One region of the Streptomyces sp. DSM 118878 genome, then DNA from elsewhere that is predicted to be linked to it. Evidence: riboswitches for the same ligand, from Rfam matches in the RefSeq annotation. Region 1 holds a riboswitch; each other region holds the start of a gene.
The links. A riboswitch is a leader RNA that binds a small molecule or an ion and turns the genes downstream of it on or off. The one in region 1 is predicted to bind cobalamin.
Positions count from the first base shown of each region.

Region 2: linked by a shared signal. The riboswitch ahead of ACRAKF_RS02940 (energy-coupling factor ABC transporter permease) and the one ahead of ACRAKF_RS12095 (ABC transporter substrate-binding protein) in region 1 are both predicted to bind cobalamin.
Region 3: linked by a shared signal. The riboswitch ahead of ACRAKF_RS25750 (ribonucleoside-diphosphate reductase subunit alpha) and the one ahead of ACRAKF_RS12095 (ABC transporter substrate-binding protein) in region 1 are both predicted to bind cobalamin.

Region 1 is NZ_CP193622.1:2,763,342-2,769,714, forward strand. It holds gene ACRAKF_RS12080 (metallophosphoesterase) at 1-601, opposite strand, end outside; gene ACRAKF_RS12085 (ABC transporter ATP-binding protein) at 826-1,611, opposite strand; gene ACRAKF_RS12090 (FecCD family ABC transporter permease) at 1,608-2,633, opposite strand; gene ACRAKF_RS12095 (ABC transporter substrate-binding protein) at 2,675-3,727, opposite strand; cobalamin riboswitch at 3,794-3,979, opposite strand; gene ACRAKF_RS12100 (VOC family protein) at 3,987-4,427, opposite strand; gene ACRAKF_RS12105 (helix-turn-helix domain-containing protein) at 4,433-5,293, opposite strand; gene ACRAKF_RS12110 (alpha/beta hydrolase family protein) at 5,961-6,373, opposite strand, start outside.
Region 2 is NZ_CP193622.1:686,970-693,342, forward strand. It holds gene cpt (chloramphenicol phosphotransferase CPT) at 1-475, opposite strand, end outside; gene ACRAKF_RS02920 (hypothetical protein) at 485-712, opposite strand; gene ACRAKF_RS02925 (ATP-binding cassette domain-containing protein) at 936-1,769, opposite strand; gene cbiQ (cobalt ECF transporter T component CbiQ) at 1,766-2,515, opposite strand; gene ACRAKF_RS02935 (energy-coupling factor ABC transporter substrate-binding protein) at 2,522-2,944, opposite strand; gene ACRAKF_RS02940 (energy-coupling factor ABC transporter permease) at 2,944-3,669, opposite strand; cobalamin riboswitch at 3,700-3,883, opposite strand; gene ACRAKF_RS02945 (SDR family oxidoreductase) at 4,067-4,993, opposite strand; gene ACRAKF_RS02950 (FUSC family protein) at 5,182-6,373, opposite strand, start outside.
Region 3 is NZ_CP193622.1:5,760,253-5,766,625, forward strand. It holds gene ACRAKF_RS25745 (ribonucleotide-diphosphate reductase subunit beta) at 65-1,087, opposite strand; gene ACRAKF_RS25750 (ribonucleoside-diphosphate reductase subunit alpha) at 1,087-3,498, opposite strand; cobalamin riboswitch at 3,628-3,750, opposite strand; gene mctP (monocarboxylate uptake permease MctP) at 3,885-5,528, opposite strand; gene ACRAKF_RS25760 (DUF3311 domain-containing protein) at 5,525-5,794, opposite strand; gene ACRAKF_RS25765 (CstA-like transporter-associated (seleno)protein) at 5,917-6,117, opposite strand; gene ACRAKF_RS25770 (carbon starvation CstA family protein) at 6,114-6,373, opposite strand, start outside.

The DNA of each region.
Region 1 (6,373 bases):
GTTTGCCCGCGAACGTCGTGGCCGCGGCGGTGTGCGCGTGGCCCGCCAGGAACGCCGTCACGTTCGGGTGCCGGGCGGTCAGGGCGGCCAGGCGTGCCTCGTCGAACTGGCGGATCTCGTCCACGTACGGCGTGTGCAGCGGGACCGGTGGGTGGTGGAAGGCGATCAGCGCGGGGACGTCGGGGGCCTCTGCCAGTGTGTCCGACAGCCACCGCAGGGTCTCGTCCTCCAGTCTCCCGTGGTGCTTGCCGGGGACTGACGTGTCGCACAGGGCCAGGACGAAGCGGTCCGTCACGTAGGACTGGTTGACCGGCGCCTGGCTCGGGGGCTCCCCCAGCAGGTGTTCGCGGTGGGCGGGGCGCACGTCGTGGTTGCCGGGGCAGGTCAGCAGGGGGTGGCGGGTGGTGAGGAGCTTGCGGGCCTCCTCGTACTCGGACGGAGTCCCGTGGTCCGTGACGTCGCCGGTGACTATCACCGCGTCCAGGTCGTAGGGGAGGTCGTTGAGGTAGTCCATCACCGCGCGGATGCGGGCCTCGCTGCGGCCGCCGTCCTCGGGGCGTGTGTCCAGGTGCGTGTCGCTCAGGTGGGCGATCACCGACACCGCCGACGGCGACTCAGACTCAGACGGCGACGCCGGCTTCGTTCGTGGTTCCGGCCTTGCTCCCTGCCCTGCTTCTGGCATCGCTTCTGGCATCGCTTCTGGTCTCTTCCGTTCGGATTCTCGTGCGGCCTTCGGGGAACTACGGGGAATTTACGGGCGTCAACCAACTTGCCGTAAGAGCCAGTTCCGCGCGTCTGGCCTGGTTGTGGGCGGTCCGGATCGGCTCAGCCGCGTAGGAAGCGGACCGATGGGGCACCGCCGGTCTCCCCCGACGTCACCACCGCCCGTACCCCGTACACGTCCGCGATCAGCTTCTCCGTGATCACCTCGGCCGGAGTGCCCGTCGCGTACGCCCTGCCGTCCTTCAGGATCAGCAGGTGGTCGCAGAACATCGCCGCCAGGTTGAGGTCGTGCAGGGCGATCACGCTGGTGACGGGGAGTTCGGCGACCAGCGTGAGCAGGTCCAGTTGGTGCTGGATGTCCAGGTGGTTCGTCGGCTCATCCAGGAGGAGTTCGCGGGGTTCCTGGGCCAGGGCCCGTGCAATCTGGACGCGCTGGCGTTCGCCGCCGGAGAGCGTGTGCCAGGACTGGGTCGCCCGGTCCGCGAGGCCGGTGCGGGTCAGGGCCTCCGTCACCGCCCGTTCGTCCTCGGGTGACGGGGCCGACCATGCGCGGCGGTGCGGGATGCGGCCCAGGCGGACCACATCCCGTACGGTCAACTCGACCTGGGTCGTGGCGTGTTGCTCCACCACCGCTATGCGTTGCGCCACCGTGCGGCGCGGGGTGTCCGGCAGGGGCCGGCCGTCCAGAGTGACGATCCCGGAGGCCGGGGCAAGGACTCCGGCGAGGACGCGCAGCAGCGTCGACTTGCCCGAGCCGTTCGGGCCGAGGAGGCCGACCGTGGCGCCGGGCGGCGGGGCCAGGCTGACGCCGTCGACGACCAGGCGGCCGCCCGCCTCGCGGGCCACGCGTTCGGCACGCAGGCCCTCCCCGGTCACAGCGGACGTCACGACACCCTCCGCGTCCGGTAGAGCACCGCCACGAACGCCGGTACTCCGATGAGTGACGTCACCACGCCCACCGGTACCTCCTGGGGATCGAGGGCCGTACGGGCCAGAGTGTCCACCCAGACCAGGAAGACCGCCCCGGCGAGCGCCGTGACGGGGAGCAGCCGGGCGTGGCCCGAGCCGACGAGCGCGCGGGCGGCGTGCGGCAGGACCAGGCCGACGAAGCCGATGGCGCCCGCCGAGCTGACGAGGGCCGCGGTCAGCAGCGCCGTCACGCAGAGGAGGACGAGGCGGGTGCGGGCCACCCGTACGCCCAGGGTCGCCGCCGCCTCCTGGCCGAACGCGAAGGCGTCGAGCGTACGGGCGTGGCCCAGGCAGATCAGCAGACCGAGGGCCAGCACCGCCGCGCACATCCACACGTCCGTCCAGCCGGCCCCGCTGAGCGAGCCGAGGAGCCAGAACAGCACGCCACGGGTGGTCTCGGCGTCGCCCGCGGTGAGGATGAGGAACGACGTCAGCGCGGAGAAGAGCTGCATGGCGGCCACGCCGGACAGTACGACCCGGTCCGTGGAACCGCCGAGGGTGTGGCTCAGGAGCAGCACCAGGGCGAACGAGCACAGCGCCCCGGCGAAGGCGCCCGTCGAAATCGACAGCGCTCCCCCGCCGACGCCGAGGACCACCACCGCGACCGCGCCCGTGGACGCGCCCGAGGACACCCCGAGGACGAACGGGTCGGCGAGCGGGTTGCGGAGCAGGGACTGCATGACCGCTCCGCAGACCGCGAGGCCCGCGCCGCAGACCGCGGCGAGCAGGGTGCGCGGCATCCGCAGGTTCCAGACGATGCCGTCCCTGATCGGGGTGAGCCGCGTCTCTCCCCAGCCGAGGTGCGCGGCCACCGCCGACCACACGTCGGCCACGGAGATGTCGGCGGGGCCGATGGTGACGGCCACCGCCACGGAGAGCACGAGTACGGCGACTCCGGCCGGCCACAGCAGGCTGCGGCACAGCGGATTCCGGCGCAGCAGGCCCCGGCGCGGCAGGTCCTGCGTCACGGGGGCGGCGGACGTCACTTGACGAGCCCGAACTTCCGCAGCCCGGCGGCCACTTGTTCGACGCCGTCGACGGTACGGATCGTGGGGTTCATCGCCTGGCCGCTCAGCAGCACGTACCGCTTCTTCTTGACGGCGGTCAGGTTCTTGGTCGCCGGGTTGGACTCAAGGAACCTGATCTTCGCCGCGGCGGACTCCGCCGACTGCGACTTGCGGGTCAGGTCGCCGATGACGAGGACGTCGGGGTCGCGGTCGGCGACGGTCTCCCAGTTGATCTGGGGCCATTCCTCGTGGGTGTCGTCGAAGACGTTCTCGGCGCCGAGCTCGCGCGTGATGATCCCGGGTGCGCCGCAGCAGCCCGCCATGTACGGGGCGTCGGAGTTGGCGAACCAGTAGAGGAGGGAGGTGTCGGAGGCGTCGATGTCCTCGGTGGCCCTGGCCACGCGGCCCTTCAGCTCCGCCACCAGTTTCTCGCCGCGCTTCTCGACGCCGAAGACCTTCGCCAGGTCCCGTACCTCGCCGTAGACGGTGTCCATGGTGAGGGTCTTCACGCGCTTGCCGTCGCCGCCGCCGTCGTTGTCCTTGCCCGCGCAGTCGCTGGGCGAGACGTAGACGGGGACGCCGAGGTCGGTGAACTTGGCGCGGTCGGCGACGCCGCCCTTGCCGACGGTGTAGAGGAAGGAGGCGCTGACGAAGTCGGGTTCCTTGGAGAGGACCTTCTCCAAGGCGGGGTAGCGGTCGGCGAGCCGCTCCACCCCCGCGTTGTCCTTCTCCAGGTTCTTCAGGACCGGGTCGGTCCAGGTGCCGGTGCCCGCCATGCGGTCGGCGAGGCCGAGGGAGAGCAGGATCTCCGTGGAGCCCTGGTCGAGCGAGACGGCTCGCTGGGGCGGGGCCTTGACCTCGGTCTTCTCGCCGCAGGAGGCGACCGTCACGGGGTAGCCGTCCCGCGCGGCCCCTGCCGTCCCGCCCTCGCCGGCGGAACCGCCGCCGCAGGCGGTCAGCGTCGCGAGCACTCCCGCGCAGCACAGGGTCAACAGGGTCGACTGAAGTATTCGGGCTTTCGAGGACACGTGATCCCTTGAGTCTCACGGCTCATACGCGGAGCCTGGCCTGCGTCACGGCCTCTGCCGCCCGGTGTGCGGGCAGAGGCGCCAGCAGGTCTTCGGACTCGGGATCGACCGGGCGGAACGCCTTCCCGGGCGTCCGTGGACGCCCAGTGGCCGTGTGCTCCGCCCGTCCCCCTCACCGCTGCGCGTCAGTTCCGGATTCGCACCGGATTCCCTGGCCCAAGTGTGGGTTTGACTGGCTTGCGCAAGTTATCACGCGGGCTCAGAGGGTCTGGCCGGGCCTCGGCTCCCCGCGGTAGGTGCCGAAGAACCAGCGGTTGCCCTCGGGATCGGCGATGCCGAACTCACGACTGCCGTACGGTTTGTCCCCGATCTCCGCGGTGATCTTCACGCCGGCCTCGGTCAGGCGGGCGTACAGGGCGTCCACCTGGTCGGTGACGACGTAGGCGCCGGAGGTACCGGGCTTGCCGCACGTGCCGTCGGCCGCGGCCGGGTCGTACGAGCCGAGCATGATCCCGCCGCCCTCCGGCCAGTCGAGCTGGGCGTGGGCGACGCGGTCGCCGTCCTCGTACACGGCGGTGCGCAGGAAGCCGACGGTGCCGACGAGGAAGTCGATCAGCGCGTGGGCGTCCTCGGCCTGGAAGGTGGGCCAGATGGTGGGGGCGGGTGGGGGGTTCTGGGTGGGGTTCTGTGTGGTGTCCATGCCTTTTACTCTCCGTCCGGGCTGTGTGCCCCGGCTTGGATATTCCGGCACTCTTCGGCCAGCCAGCCGGTGGGGCTGGCTCCCGTGTACTGCCGGAAGTCCCGTACGAGGTGGGAGTGGTCGTAGTAGCCGCAGTCGGCCGCGATCCGGGCCAGGTCCTGCGGGGTGCCCGTCCCGGCGGCGCGGACCACGGCGGTCTTGGCGTGCTGGAATCGCATCAGGCGCGCCACCTGCTTCGGGGCGAGGCCCGTCTCGGCGCGGAAGAGCGAGGTCAGGCGGCGTTCGCTGAGCGCCACGTGCCGGGACAGGCCGCCGAGGGTGCCCGCGCCGCGGTGCCTTGCCAGCCAGGCCCAGGCCTCGGCTACCTCCGGGCGTACGGAACCGGCCGCCCGGTCGTCGGCGGCGCGGCGGCGCAGGTAGGCGGAGAGGGCGGCGAAGCGGTCCTCCCAGTCGTCGAGCTCGCAGAGTCGCTCACGGAGCTCGGCGGCGCGCTCGCCGAACACGTCCGTGCCGTGGACGACGAGCTCACCGGTCAGCGCGGCCGCGGGCAGGCCGAGGAGCGCGCGGGCCGCGAGGGGGTGGACGGCGAGCTGGATGCCGGCCTCGTGCTCGGGCTGGACGACATGGGCGGGGCGCTGGTGGAGGCCGCCCACGATGATGTCGGTGCGGATGGCGTCCGCGCCGGTGGCCTGGGCGGGTGTGTGGCCGGTGGCGATGGGGCCGTCGAGGGAGAAGATCACCGTCAGGTACGGGGAGGGGAGGCCTCGGTGCAGGGCCGGCCGCTGGCCTGTGGTGCGGTAGCCGGTCGCCGAGATGACCATGCCGGCCAGCGGGGGCACGGTGCGTATGAACTCCCTGGAGGCCATGGGTTCAGTATGCGGGGCTCTCCCCTGCGGGGCCTGGCGGCGGCCTTGGCTTGGCGGGGCCTTGGCGTGGCGGGGCCTTGGCCTGGCGGGGCCTGGCCGGTTCGTTCCCTGCGGGTGGTGGGGGTTGTTCGCGCCGTTCCCCGCGCCCCTTTCCCGGGCTGGCCGGTCCATGGTCGCTGCGGGTCGTGGGGGGGTACTCGCGCAGTTCCCCGCGCCCCTTTCCCGGGCTGGCCGGTCCATGGCCCCCGCGGGTCGTGGGGGGTCTCGCGCCGTTCCCCGCGCCCCTTTCCCGGGCCGGCCGGTCCATGGTCGCTGCGGGTCGTGGGGGGTCTCGCGCCGTTCGCCGCGCCCCTTGGCGGGGGCGTTCGCCGGAGCTGGCGCCGGCGGCAGCGCGCTCTGGGCGGTCTCCGAGGCGGAGGCCGCGGGTACCTCTGCCAGAACCGCCGCAGGCGACCACGTACCGCAACGACCTCGAGGAGTCACTGCTGCCCTTCCTGGAGATGAAGGGCGTGCTGACCTGCGAGACCATGGACCCGTCCCTCGAAGTCATCCCCTTCAAGGACACCGCCGGGCACAAGGGGTACGTCGACGAGGTCCTCGCCCGCAAGACACGCGGTGGCTGACCGTCACCCCGGAGCAGATCCGCTGGGGCCCGCGGCCGGGGGGCTCAGGGGTGGTCCTCGGTCGTCGCCCACGCCGCGACCTGCTTGGCGAGCTCGCCGCCCGCCCTGGTCCAGGCGAAGTGGTCGAGGCGGGCGCCCGCCTCCCGCGCGGTGTAGTGGCGCCGGGTGAGCCGTACCCCGGGGACTTTGCCGAGCAGGTGGTCGAGGGCGGTGGCGGGGGCGAGGGTGTCGTGCTCCACGGAGACGGCGAGTACCGGCAGTTCGAGGGCGGCGAGGGCCGCTTCGTAGTCGAGCGTGGAGCCCTTGGGGGCGTACCGACCGGTGCGGCCCTGCCGCGCCCAGTCACGCATGACGCCCTTGGGCTGGTCGCCGCCGAAGCCGAGCCGGGACCCCGGCCAGCGGCCGAGCAGCGTCGACACCCCGGCGATCGTCAGCTCGCCGAGGAGGAGCCCGGGGC
Region 2 (6,373 bases), 2.1 Mb from region 1:
CGACCTCGATGTCGTAGGCCACGCCGTCGTGCACCGTGTCCGCCTGCGATGCCGCCATCCCCTTGGCGCGGTCGCCGCGTGCGACCCCGCGGTCCTCTGCGACCGCGCTCTCACACCGCACACCGACCCACAGCACCTCCACGTCGTCCAGTCTCTTCAGCCACCGCCGCTGCGACGCCGCCCCGCCGAGGAAGACGTCGTCGATGATGATCCTGGCGCCCGCGCGGGCCATGGCGACGATGCCTTCCGTCCAGGCCTCCTCCAGGGTCCGGAAGTCCTCGCCGACGCTCACCGAGCCGTCCGCCGTGACCTCGATGCCCTCCTGTGACGCCCGCATCCTCGCGGGCATCGACTCGACGAAGGAATCGCAGCCGAACGCCAGCCACGGTTCGGGCAGCACGTCTTGCAGGCACCGCACGATGCCGGACTTTCCGGAGCTGGAACCGCCGTTGAGAATGATCATCCGTGTCGCCATTCCGCCACATTAGGCCTTCTCCGTACGGTCGCGGGGCCGGTGGTTCAGCCGGTGCCGGGGCTGCACACCGTCGCCGATCACCGCCACGCGGCGCCCGTCGGCCCGCATCCGGCGCATCAGTTCCGCCTTCTCCTCGCGCGAGCACCGCGCCCGTACGTCGTCGATGCCGAGCTCGGCGGCGACGGCGCGGGCGGGCACCGCCCCGGAGACGGTCAGCCGGGTGTCGGCGGCCGTCATCCGCGCATCCCACCCATGCCGGGCATCTCCTCGGCGTCGTCGCCGGCCGGTCGCGGTCGGGGTGGTACAGGAGTCGGGGCGGTACAGGAGTTGGGGCGGTACAGGAGTCGGGGCGGTACAGGAGTCGGGGCGGCGGGATACAGAGTTCCCGCCCGTGGGAGTGTTCCAGCTCATACGCCCCGCCGAGGGCGGTCCCTGCCGCTCGCGGTGGCGGGATCACGCGCTACACCGCCCCCGGGAGCACCTCGCACTCCTCCGGCGTGCGTGGCCCGTGGTCCGCCTCCGTCAGGAGGCCGTGCGCGCGCAGCAGTTCGGCGACGGCGACACCCCACGGCAGCTTCAGGCCCGCCCGCGCCAGGAGGTCCCGGTCGGCCAGCGTCGCCGCGGCCGGGCCCGTGCGGACCCCGGAGGGGGTGAGCAGCGCCGCGTCGTCGGCCCAGCGCAGGGCCAGGTCCACGTCGTGGGTGGCCATCACCACGGTCGTCCCCGCGTCCCGCAGGCCCCGCAGGGTGGTGAGGAGGCGCTCCTGGCCGTCGGGGTCCAGGCCCGCCGTCGGCTCGTCGAGGATCAGTACGCGCGGGCGCATCGCCACGGCGCCCGCGATGGCCGTGCGCTTGCGCTGGCCGTAGGAGAGCAGGTGGGTGGGCCGGTCGGCCAGCGCGGCGATGTCGAGGGCGGCCAGCGACTCGGCGACCCGCGCCCGCACCTCGGCGTCGGGCAGCCCGAGGTTCAGCGGGCCGAAGGACACGTCCTGCTCGACGGAGGCGGCGAACAACTGGTCGTCGGGGTCCTGCACGACGAGCTGCACGGTGGTACGCAGCCGGGTCAGCCCCTTGCGGTCGTACCTCACCGGGACACCGCCGAGCGTCAACTCGCCCTCGCTGGGCCGGAGTCCGCCGCTGAGCAGCCGCATGAGGGTGGTCTTGCCGCTGCCGTTGCGCCCGAGCAGGGCGAGGGCGCGTCCCTCGGCGACGTCGAAGTCCAGGCCGCTGAGCACGGCGGGCCCCTCTTCGTACGCGTAGGACGCCGCGCGCAGCGCCACCAGGGGCTCGCTCATGGAAGGAACCTTTCCAGTACGAGGGTGAGGGCGATCAGGCCCAGGAGAAGGACCGCGACGGCGGCCACGAAGGGCCGGGAGACCTTCGCCTCGGGCACGAGCACCCGCAGCGTGCCGTCGTAGCCGCGCCCGGCGAGCCCTGCCTGGAGCCGTCCCGCCCGGTCGAAGGCGCGCACGAACGCGGTGGCGCCGAGCCCCGCGAGCGACCGCCAGGCGGCGGCTCTGGTGGTGTGGCCGAGCCGCGCCGCCTGCGCCTGGCGGACGCGCCCCATGGAGTCCATGAGCAGGAAGCTCATCCGGTACGTCACGAGGGCGACGTCCACCACGGGCGCCGGCACCCCCGCCCCGACCAGGCGGGGCAGCAGGTCCGACAGGGGCGTGGTGAAGGCGAACAGCAGCACCCCCAGCGAGGCCGCCGAGGTCCGCAGCAGCAGCCCCCCGGCGCGCGCGGGGCCGCCTTCGGCGAACGTGACGAACCCGTCGGGGCCGCCGATCTGGACGAGCAGGGTCAGGGCTCCGGTGACGCAGAAGCCGAGCGGCACGCGGTAGGCGCGCCACAGCTTGCGGGGCGGTACGCCCGCGGGGCCGAGCAGCACCACGAGCGCGGTGACGAGGACGAGGGCCGCGCCCGGCCAGGGCGGCAGCGAGACGGCGAGGGCGGTGAGCCCGAGGCCGAGCACGGCCTTGTCCACGGGGTGACGGCGGCGCCAGCGGCTGCTGTGCGCCGCCGCGTCGATGGGCAGCACCGCCGATCAGACCTGCCCGGCCCCGGTGCGGCTGTCCGCCGCGTCGCCGGACACCTCATCGGACAGCTCATCGGACGGCTCGTCGGGCACCTCGTCGGACGGCTCGGTGTGGCCGTCCCGCACCCGTTCGCGCTCCGCGCCCTGGCGGCGCCCCCTGCGCAGCCCGAAGTAGTACGCGAGGACGCCGGCGCCGAGCGCTGCCTGAAGGGCGAAGAGCGCCGACTCGACCTCGCCGGACGGCGGTTCGTACAGCGGGGAGAACCAGGGCTCGTAGTCGGGGTCGATCTCGGTGATCGCCGTCTCGGCCTGGGCGTCGGCGCCCGCGAACGGCTCCTCCTTGTGGTCGCCGAGTCCCAGCACGAGCGGCAGGACCGCGAGGGCGGCGACGATGACGAGCAGCAGGGTGTTGATCTTCGCGTTCCGGCTCATCAGGCGTTGGCCCCCGTCTCGGTCCTGGTGCTGTCCGTGGCGGTGGCCGCGGCCGTCCGCTTGCGCTGGAGCAGTACGCCGAGCCGCGTGAGCTCTCCCTTGCTCGACTGCACGAGGAGCCGCATCACGAGGACGGTGAGCAGTCCCTCGCTGACCGCCAGCGGGATCTGGGTGACGGCGAAGATGCCGCCGAACTTGCCGAGCGCCCCGAGGAACCCGCTGCCGGGGTCGGGGAACGCCAGGGCGAGCTGGACGCTGGTGACGCAGTACGTGGACAGGTCGGCGACGAAGGCGCCGCAGAAGACCGCCGCCATGAGCGGCACGTCGTACCGCTTCAGGAGCCGGTAGACGGCGTATCCGGCCCAGGGCCCGACGATCGCCATGGAGAAGACGTTGGCGCCGAGCGTGGTGAGCCCGCCGTGGGCGAGCAGCAGTGCCTGGAACAGCAGCGTGATCGTGCCGAGCACCGCCATGATCGGCGGGCGGAACAGGATCGCGCCGAGGCCGGTGCCCGTCGGGTGGGAGCAACTCCCGGTGACCGACGGGATCTTCAGGGCGGACAGGACGAAGGTGAAGGCTCCGGACGCACCCAGGAGCAGCGTGCTCTCGGGGTGCTCCTTGACCTCACGTGTAAGGGAGCGGACTCCGTGGACGACGAACGGCGCGGACGCTACGCCCCAGGCGATCGCGTGCGCCGGCGGGAGGAAACCCTCGGCGATATGCATGGCTCAGCAGACCCTCTCCAGCACCTCGTGGATGGACAACGTGCCTTGGCCGGTCTCCTGGCTGACGGGTAGTACCGCCCGAACTCCGCCTTCCCGGGCGCGTGTGCGCCCAGTGGCTGCCGCGAGGGCTGGAGCCGGACATCCCGATCACAGTGGCGAGGGCCGCACCGGCATCACACCGGATTTCCCGAGCACCAAGGCGTGGTGACAGTAGTGCGCGAGATGGAGGCATGACAACTCACCCCCAGGTCATCGCGGTGTCCGGTGGCGTGCTCCGGCGCGCGGAAAGCGCGGGGCGCCCCCTCGGAGGTGAAGGGGCGCCCCGCGCTGTCAGGTGCGTGGCCAGACCGTGGTCAGGCCGTGGTCAGGCCGTGGTCAGGCCATGCTCACGCCGTGGTCAGCGGGTGTCGGTCTCACCGCCCGTCACGGCGAGGACCTCGCCCACGGTGAAGCTGGAGTCCCCGTCGGAGGCCAGATAGACGTAGGCGGGCGCGAGCTCCTCCGGCTGGGCGGGACGGCCCAGCGGGGTCTCGCTGCCGACCTGGGAGAGGCCGTCCTCGGGCATGTGCGGGTCGGCCGTGTTGAGGACCGTCCACACGGGTCCGGGGGCGACGACGTTGGCGCGGACGCCCCGCTTGGCGAGGTGGGGCGCGATCGACTTGGTGAAGGTGATCAGGGCCGCCTTCGAAGCCGCGTAGTCGATCATGGTGGTGCTGCCCTTCAGGGCTTCCTCCGTGGCCGTGGCGATGATCGCGTCGCCCGCGTCCAGGTGCGGCAGGCTCGCCATGACCAGGTGGAAGTAGGCGTACACGTTCGTCTTGAACGTGCGGTCCCAGTCCTCGGCGTTGAGCTGTTCGAGCTCCAGCTTGCTGTTCAGGTAGGCGGCGTTGTTGACCAGGATGTTCAGCGTCCCGAACTCCGCCACGGTGCGTGCCACGGCGTCGCGGCAGAAGTCGGCGTCGCTCACGTCGCCGGGCAGCAGCAGACAGGTGCGCCCGGCCTTCTCGACGAGCCGCTTGGTCTCTTCGGCGTCCTGCTGCTCCTCGGGCAGGTGGACGATGGCGACGTCGGCCCCTTCGCGCGCGTAGAGCCAGGAGATGGCCCGGCCGATCCCGGAGTCGCCGCCGGTGATCAGCGCGACCTTGTCGAGCAGTTTGTCGGCGGCCTTGTACCGCGGTGCCTCGTAGCGGGGCCGCGGGGACATGTCGGCCTCGACGCCGGGCGGCGGGCCGTGCTTGTCCCCCGGGAACGGAGGCGTCGGCTCGGACGTGACCTGCGGCGTGTCGTGGCCGCTCGTGCGGGCGTCGTGCTGGCCCTCTTGCATGGGGAGGCCTCCTGCGGGAGTCGGGGCATGGATGGTCGGTCACCGCGTGCCGCCCGGGATCGGTGACCCGGGTCGGGTGCCCGTGCCCCCCGGGGGACAAACGGTGCGAACGGCGCCCGGAGGGCCCCGAGCCACCGAGCCACCACGGGGCCGGGCCACCACGGGAACGCGGGACCGCGGGCCGGAGGTCAGCACGTGTCCTTCAGCACGTCGCAGGTGTGCTGGACCTCCTCCATCAGGCGGTTCGCCTCGACGACGAGGACTCCGTACGGGCGGGCCGGGTCGGCCAGCGGCAGGCCTGAGCGGGCCGCCTGCTCGGTCACCGCGCGGGCGCAGTCCTGGGCGTCGTCGGACAGTTCGCCCAGGTGCCGAGCCTGCTCGGCGAGGGAGGTCTCGCCGAGTACGGCGAGCACGTCGGTGATCTTCGAGATGCTTTCGAGGAAGTCGGCGTAGCTGCCGAAGAACGCGCCGTCGTCGAGCCTGCCCTCCTCCTGCTCGGTCCACTGGTCGAGGCTGCGGGTCAGCGACGAGACCTGGTACAGGGCACGCACCAGGGCTTCGAGGACCGCCCCGTAGCCCTCGAACGAGACATGGTCGCCCCGCTTCCTGCGCAACAGCAGCCGGGGGTTGTAGTAGAGGCTCTCCTCCGCCGTGCGGAAACCGTCCCGCGCCTGCGTGATCATGCCGCCGGTCTGCTCCGCCCTGCTGCGCCACTGGGCGCAGTGGTCGGCGTCGATCTCGTTCTCGCGCAGTACGGGATACATGTCGCTCACCAGGTCGCCGAGGGCGGCGGAGAGCGTGCGCAGGCCGGACTCCGCACTGCTGTACCGCATCGGCGGGGCGACCGTGAGGTTGACGATGACACCGATGCCGCAGCCGATCAGGACGAGGAGGACGATCTGCCCCAGCTGGGTGATCTTCTGGCTGTCGGAGGAGGCGAGGGCGTAGACGGAGAAGGCGAAGAACGCGCCGGTGGCGACCTGGGGGCCCTGGGAGCCGAGCGCGGGCCAGCGCCCGATGGTCAGGCCGATGACCGCCACGACCACGAACGTCAGCAGATCCGAGCCGATCATGGACCCCAGGGCCGCCACCATGGCCACGCCGACCGCCACGGCCGCCAGATAGCGCAGGGACTGGAGCAGCGACTGATAGACCGTCACCTGCATGATCAGCACCGCGGAGAACGGCGCGAAGGCGGGCGACGTCGTGTGCAGCACGTCGTAGGAGATGAACCAGGCCAGGGTCGCGGCCAGCGTGCTCTTGAAGATGAGCAGCAGGGTGTGACGCTCGTAGCCGGGTGTCGCCAGGGCCCGCTGCCACCACTGCCGCGCCCGGCCGGACCAGCGCCGGACAGCGCCCGGCATCCGCTGTCCCTCGTCC
Region 3 (6,373 bases), 3.0 Mb from region 1:
CCCGCCCCCGTGACGGGGGCGGGCACACCCGGACCGGTCCGCGCCGAGGTGATGACCCAGGCTCTCAGAACTCGTCGTCGAAGGAGACCGAGCCCTCCACCGCGACCTGGTACGCCGAGGGCCGCCGCTCGAAGAAGTTGGTCAGCTCCTGCACGCCCTGGAGCTCCATGAAGGAGAACGGGTTCGACGAGCCGTAGACCGGCGCGAAGCCGAGCCGCTGGAGCCGCTGGTCGGCGACGCACTGGAGGTACTCGCGCATCGAGTCGGTGTTCATGCCCGGCAGGCCGTCGCCGCACAGATCACGGGCGAACTGGAGCTCGGCCTCCACGGCCTCCTTCAGCATGTCCGTGACCTGCGTCCCCAGCGCGTCGTCGAAGAGCTCGGGCTCCTCCTTGCGGACGGTGTCGACGACGTCGAAGGCGAAGCTCATGTGCATCGTCTCGTCGCGGAACACCCAGTTCGTGCCGGTCGCGAGGCCGTGCAGCAGGCCGCGGCTGCGGAACCAGTAGACGTACGCGAAGGCACCGTAGAAGAACAGGCCCTCGATGCACGCGGCGAAGCAGATGAGGTTGAGCAGGAAGCGGCGCCGGTCGGCCTGGGACTCGAGCCGGTCCATCTTCTCGACGGAGTCCATCCACCGGAAGCAGAACTCCGCCTTCTCGCGGATGGAGGGGATCTCCTCCACCGCGTCGAAGGCCGCCGCGCGGTCCTCCGGGTCGGGGAGATAGGTGTCGAGCAGCGTCAGATAGAACTGCACGTGCACGGCCTCCTCGAAGAGCTGACGGCTCAGGTAGAGCCGCGCCTCGGGGGAGTTGATGTGCTTGTAGAGCGTGAGCACCAGGTTGTTCGAGACGATCGAGTCACCGGTCGCGAAGAACGCGACGAGACGGCCGATCATGTGCTGCTCGCCGGGCGAGAGCTTCGCGAGGTCGGTGACGTCGGAGTGGAGGTCGACCTCCTCCACGGTCCAGGTGTTCTTGATCGCGTCCCGGTAGCGCTCGTAGAAGTCCGGATAGCGCATGGGGCGCAGGGTCAGCTCGAAGCCCGGGTCGAGGAGGTTCTTCGTGCTGTTGGTCGTGGTGCTCATTACTGGCAGGCCTCGCAGGACTCGGGGTTTTCCAGGGAGCAGGCGACGGCGTCTTCGGCTGCCGTGACCTGCGCGGGGGCGGGGGCGGTGGCGGCGGTCGCACCGGAGCCGGCCGCGCGGGCGATGCGCGTGGCGGGGCGCGAGCGCAGGTAGTACGTGGTCTTCAGGCCCCGCTGCCAGGCGTAGGCGTACATGGAGGAGAGCTTGCCGATGGTCGGCGTCTCCAGGAACAGGTTCAGGGACTGCGCCTGGTCGAGGAACGGCGTGCGCGCGGCGGCCATGTCGATGAGGCCGCGCTGCGGGAGCTCCCACGCCGTGCGGTACAGCGCGCGCACGTCCTCGGGGATCCAGCCGAAGCCCTGCACGGAGCCGCTGGCCTCGCGCAGTGCCTCGCGGGTCTGCGCGTCCCAGACGCCGAGCCGCTTCAGCTCCTTCACCAGATAGGCGTTGACCTGGAGGAACTCACCGCTGAGCGTCTCGCGCTTGAAGAGGTTGGAGACCTGCGGCTCGATGCACTCGTAGACGCCCGCGATGGACGCGATGGTGGCGGTCGGCGCGATGGCGAGCAGCAGCGAGTTGCGCATGCCGGTCACGGCGATACGTTCCCGCAGCGCGGCCCAGCGCTCCGGCCACGTCAGGTCGACGTCGTAGTGATCCGGGTGCAGGACGCCGCGCGCGGTGCGGGTCTTCTCCCAGGCGGGGAGGGGGCCGCTCCGCTCGGCGAGGTCGGCGGAGGCCTCGTACGCGGCGAGCATGATCCGCTCGGCGATGCGGGTGGACAGGGCGCGCGCCTCGGGGGAGTCGAAGCCCAGCTTGAGCTGGAAGAAGACGTCCTGGAGGCCCATCGTGCCCAGGCCCACCGGGCGCCACTTGGCGTTGGAGCGCCGGGCCTGGTCGGTCGGGTAGAAGTTGATGTCGACGACGCGGTCGAGGAAGGTGACGGCGGTACGGACGGTCTCGTCGAGCCGCTGCCAGTCGATGTCACCGGCGGCCGTGTCCACGAACGCGCCGAGGTTGACCGAGCCGAGGTTGCAGACCGCCGTCTCGCCGTCGTCCGTGACCTCCAGGATCTCCGTGCAGAGGTTGGAGGAGTGCACGGTGTGGCCGGGCTCCGCCGTCTGGTTGGCGGTGCGGTTGGCGGCGTCCTTGAACGTCATCCAGCCGTTGCCGGTCTGCGCGAGGGTGCGCATCATGCGGCCGTACAGCTCCCGGGCCGGGAGGGTCTTCTTCGCGAGCCCGGCGGCCTCCGCCCCGCGGTAGGCGGCGTCGAACTCCTCGCCCCACAGATCCACGAGGTCGGGCACGTCGGCGGGGGAGAACAGCGACCAGTCCTGGTCGGCGGCGACCCGGCGCATGAACTCGTCCGGGATCCAGTGCGCGAGGTTGAGGTTGTGCGTGCGGCGCGCGTCCTCACCGGTGTTGTCCCGCAGTTCGAGGAACTCCTCGATGTCGGAGTGCCAGGTCTCCAGGTAGACCGCGGCGGCGCCCTTGCGCCGGCCGCCCTGGTTCACGGCGGCGACCGAGGCGTCGAGGGTCTTCAGGAACGGCACGATGCCGTTGGAGTGGCCGTTCGTGCCGCGGATCAGCGAACCGCGGGAACGGATGCGGGAGTACGAGAGTCCGATGCCGCCCGCGTGCTTGGAGAGGCGCGCGACCTGGTGGTAGCGGTCGTAGATCGAGTCCAGCTCGTCCAGCGGGGAGTCGAGGAGGTAGCAGGAGGACATCTGCGGGTGGCGGGTGCCGGAGTTGAAGAGCGTCGGCGACGAGGGCAGGTAGTCCAGGCGGCTCATCAGGCCGTACAGCGCGGCGACCTCGTCCACCGCGCGGGCACCCTCGTCCTCCGCGAGGCCGCTCGCGACGCGCAGCATGAAGTGCTGCGGGGTCTCGATGACCTGGCGGGTGAGGGGGTGGCGCAGCAGATAGCGGCCGTGCAGGGTGCGCAGGCCGAAGTAGCCGAAGCGGAAGTCGGCGCCGTCCGCGAGAGCCGCGTCCACCAGCGCGTCGAGCCGGGCCGCGTGCTCCGTCACGAACGACGCCGTGCGGTCGGCGATCAGACCCTCGCGGTGGCCCACCGCGATGGAGTCGGTGAAGGAGCGCACGCCCTGCGTCGCCGCTTCCTCGCGGATGCCGATCGAGAGCAGCCTGGCCGCGAGCTTCGAGTACTCCGGGTCCTCGGAGATGAGCCCCGCGGCGGCCTCGGTGGCGAGCTCCCGCAGCTCCGCCTCGTCGGCACGGGCCGAGCGGCCCCGCAGCGCGGCGGCGGCGACCCGGCCGGGGTCGGCGTCGGGCAGGTCGGCGGTGAGGTCGGTCAGGGTGCGCAGCAGCGCGGTTCCCGGGCCGTCGGTTCCTTCGCCGCCCTCGGCGGTCGGCGGCTTCGTCGCTGACGCTGGTTCGGCAGGCGCGATGGTCACGTGGGGCACTCCCTCGCTCGGCTCTGGGCCAGGGGAGGGGAAGGCGCACGGGCAGCACGCGCGCAGGGCGGTGCACCACGTCCACCGGCCCACTCCGCGAGGCCCGGACGGTCGGCACCCGGGCCGGACGGCACGGGTGCGCTGCCGACAGGTCTTCGGACTCCGCGTACGCCAAATGCGTACACGTACACCGTTGCGGGACAGTTCCGGACTTGCACCGGATTCCCCTGCGGCGACAGCGAGCATGAGCATACATCTTGTGCTGGCTCGCCGAAGCGGGCCCACATCTTGTGTCGGTACGCGGAGATGACGCAGGGCCGCCGGTTGCCCGGCGGCCCTGCGTCATCTCCGGAGAGGGCCCCCGGGGGCCCGTGCGAGGGGTGCGGTCAGTGGGCGGCGCCCGCGGTGGCCGGGGGCAGTTCCGTGGCGACGCCGGGGTCTCCCGCGTCCGCGGTGTAGTCCTCGGGCGAGGTCTCGTCGATGCCGTCGGGGGCCTTCATGGCCCTCAGGACGAAGGTGAGGACCACCGTCACGACGACGTTCAGGACGAACGCGGTGAGGCCGATGTAGCCGATCTCGCCGATGCCGGGGATCTCGTCGGAGGAGCCGCCGAAGTGCTTCTGCGAGGGAGAGGCGACGCCGTACGCGGCCAGGGTGCCGTAGAGCATGCCGACCGCCCATCCGGCCAGCAGCGCCCAGCGGTGGAACCAGCGCGTGAACAGGCCGCCGACCAGCGCGGGCATGGTCTGGAGGATCCAGATGCCGCCGAGGAGCTGGAAGTTGATCGCGACGGTCTTGTCCATGGTGAGGACGAAGGCCAGCGCGCCGACCTTCACCAGGAGCGAGACCAGCTTGGAGACCTTGGTCTCCTGCGCGGGCGTCGCGTCCGGCCTGATGAAGTCCTTGTAGATGTTGCGGGTGAAAAGGTTCGCGGCGGCGATCGACATGATGGCGGCGGGGACGAGCGCGCCGATGCCGATCGCGGCGAAGGCGACGCCCGTGAACCAGTCGGGGAACATGTTCTCGAAGAGCTGCGGGATCGCGAGCTGCCCGTTCTCCACCTTGACCCCGGCCGCGATCGCCATGAAGCCGAGCAGCGCGAGCAGGCCGAGCATCAGCGAGTACAGCGGCAGGATCGTGGTGTTGCGGCGGATCACGTCGCGGCTCTTGGAGGAGAGCGTCGCCGTGATCGAGTGCGGGTACATGAAGAGCGCGAGCGCGGAGCCGAGGGCCAGTGTCGCGTACGTCCACTGCCCGGTCTGCGCCGGCGCCAGGCCCGCGACGGGTTTGCCCGCGGCGTCGTTGGCGGCGGAGAACTTGGCGTCGGCCGCCCGGAAGATCTCGTCGAACCCGCCCAGCTTGATCGGGATGTAGATGATCGCCACGGCGATGACGAGGTAGATCAGGCCGTCCTTCACGAACGCGATCAGGGCGGGGGCGCGCAGACCCGAGGAGTACGTGTACGCCGCGAGCACCGCGAAGGCGATGAGGAGCGGCAGGTCCTTGATGAACCAGTTGGTGTCGGGGCCGCCGCCGACGCCCATGACGTCCAGCACGGCCTGGATGCCCACGAGTTGGAGCGCGATGTACGGCATCGTGGCGAGGATGCCGGTGACCGCGACCGCCAGGGAGAGCCCCTTGGAGCCGAAGCGTCCGCGCACGAAGTCCGAGGTCGTCACATAGCCGTGCTTGTGCGAGACCGACCAGAGCCGCGGCAGGAAGGTGAAGATCAGCGGGTAGACGAGGATCGTGTACGGCACCGCGAAGAAGCCGGCCGCGCCCGCCGCGTAGATCGCCGCGGGCACGGCGACGAAGGTGTACGCGGTGTAGAGGTCGCCGCCGAGCAGGAACCAGGTGACCCAGGTGCCGAACGAGCGGCCGCCGAGGCCCCATTCGTCCAGGCTCTCGGTCTCGGCCCTGCGCCAGCGCGCGGCGAGGAAGCCCATCACCGTGACGGCGATGAAGAAGAAGATGAAGACGGCGAGCGCGATGCCGTTGACACCGCCGGCGCCTGCTGCGAGGACGTTCATCGGCCCGCACCCCCCTGGACCTGCTCGGTCTTGCGGGCGCGCTGGTCACGCTGCCACAGTTTGTAGGCGATCATCGTGAGCGCCGTGGAGATGACCACCCACAGCATCTGGTACCAGTAGAAGAACGGGATGCCGATGAAGGTCGGGTCGATCTTGGCGTACGAGCTGACCCAGAGCATCGCCACGAACGGCGCGACAAGGCAGACCGCGATGACCACGCGGACCGGCGTGACCACCGGTCTGTTCACTTCAGGCGCATCTGACATATCGCGGCTCCCGTTCACTCACTTATCCCATGCTTAACGTGCGGGAAATCTAAGCGAGAGTCTCGCGCTATGGAACCCCTGTCCGAATAACGGACGGGACTCGCCCTTGCGGCGTGCGGGGCTCAGCAGCAGCGGAAGCCCTGCCGGGGGTCCGACTCCTGTGTCTGTGTCCGCATCCGCTCGAAGGCCCGGCGGTCGGGCACGGCCGCGGCCGGATGCTCCTTGCGTACGTGCGCCACGTACCGCTCGTACGCCGTCTCGTCGGTGAGTTCGCGGACGTACCAGCGCATCCAGCGCAGTCCGCGCAGCAGCAGTGCGGTCATGGGTGGGCCGCCGGCTCCTGCCGCGAGGCCTCCTGTTTCTCCTCGCGGGTGGGGAAGAGTCCGGCGGGGGCCGTCAGCTTCGACTCCACGTACGGGGCCTCGCTCAGCCGCGAGGCCCACGGGTCGCGGATGTGCCGGACGCAGACCCGCGCCGCGTCCACGATCACGACGACGATGAGCAGGGCGAGGACCGCCGAGATCACCCCGTCCACCGTGGAGTTGGTGACCACCGTGTGCATGTCGTCCATGGACTTGG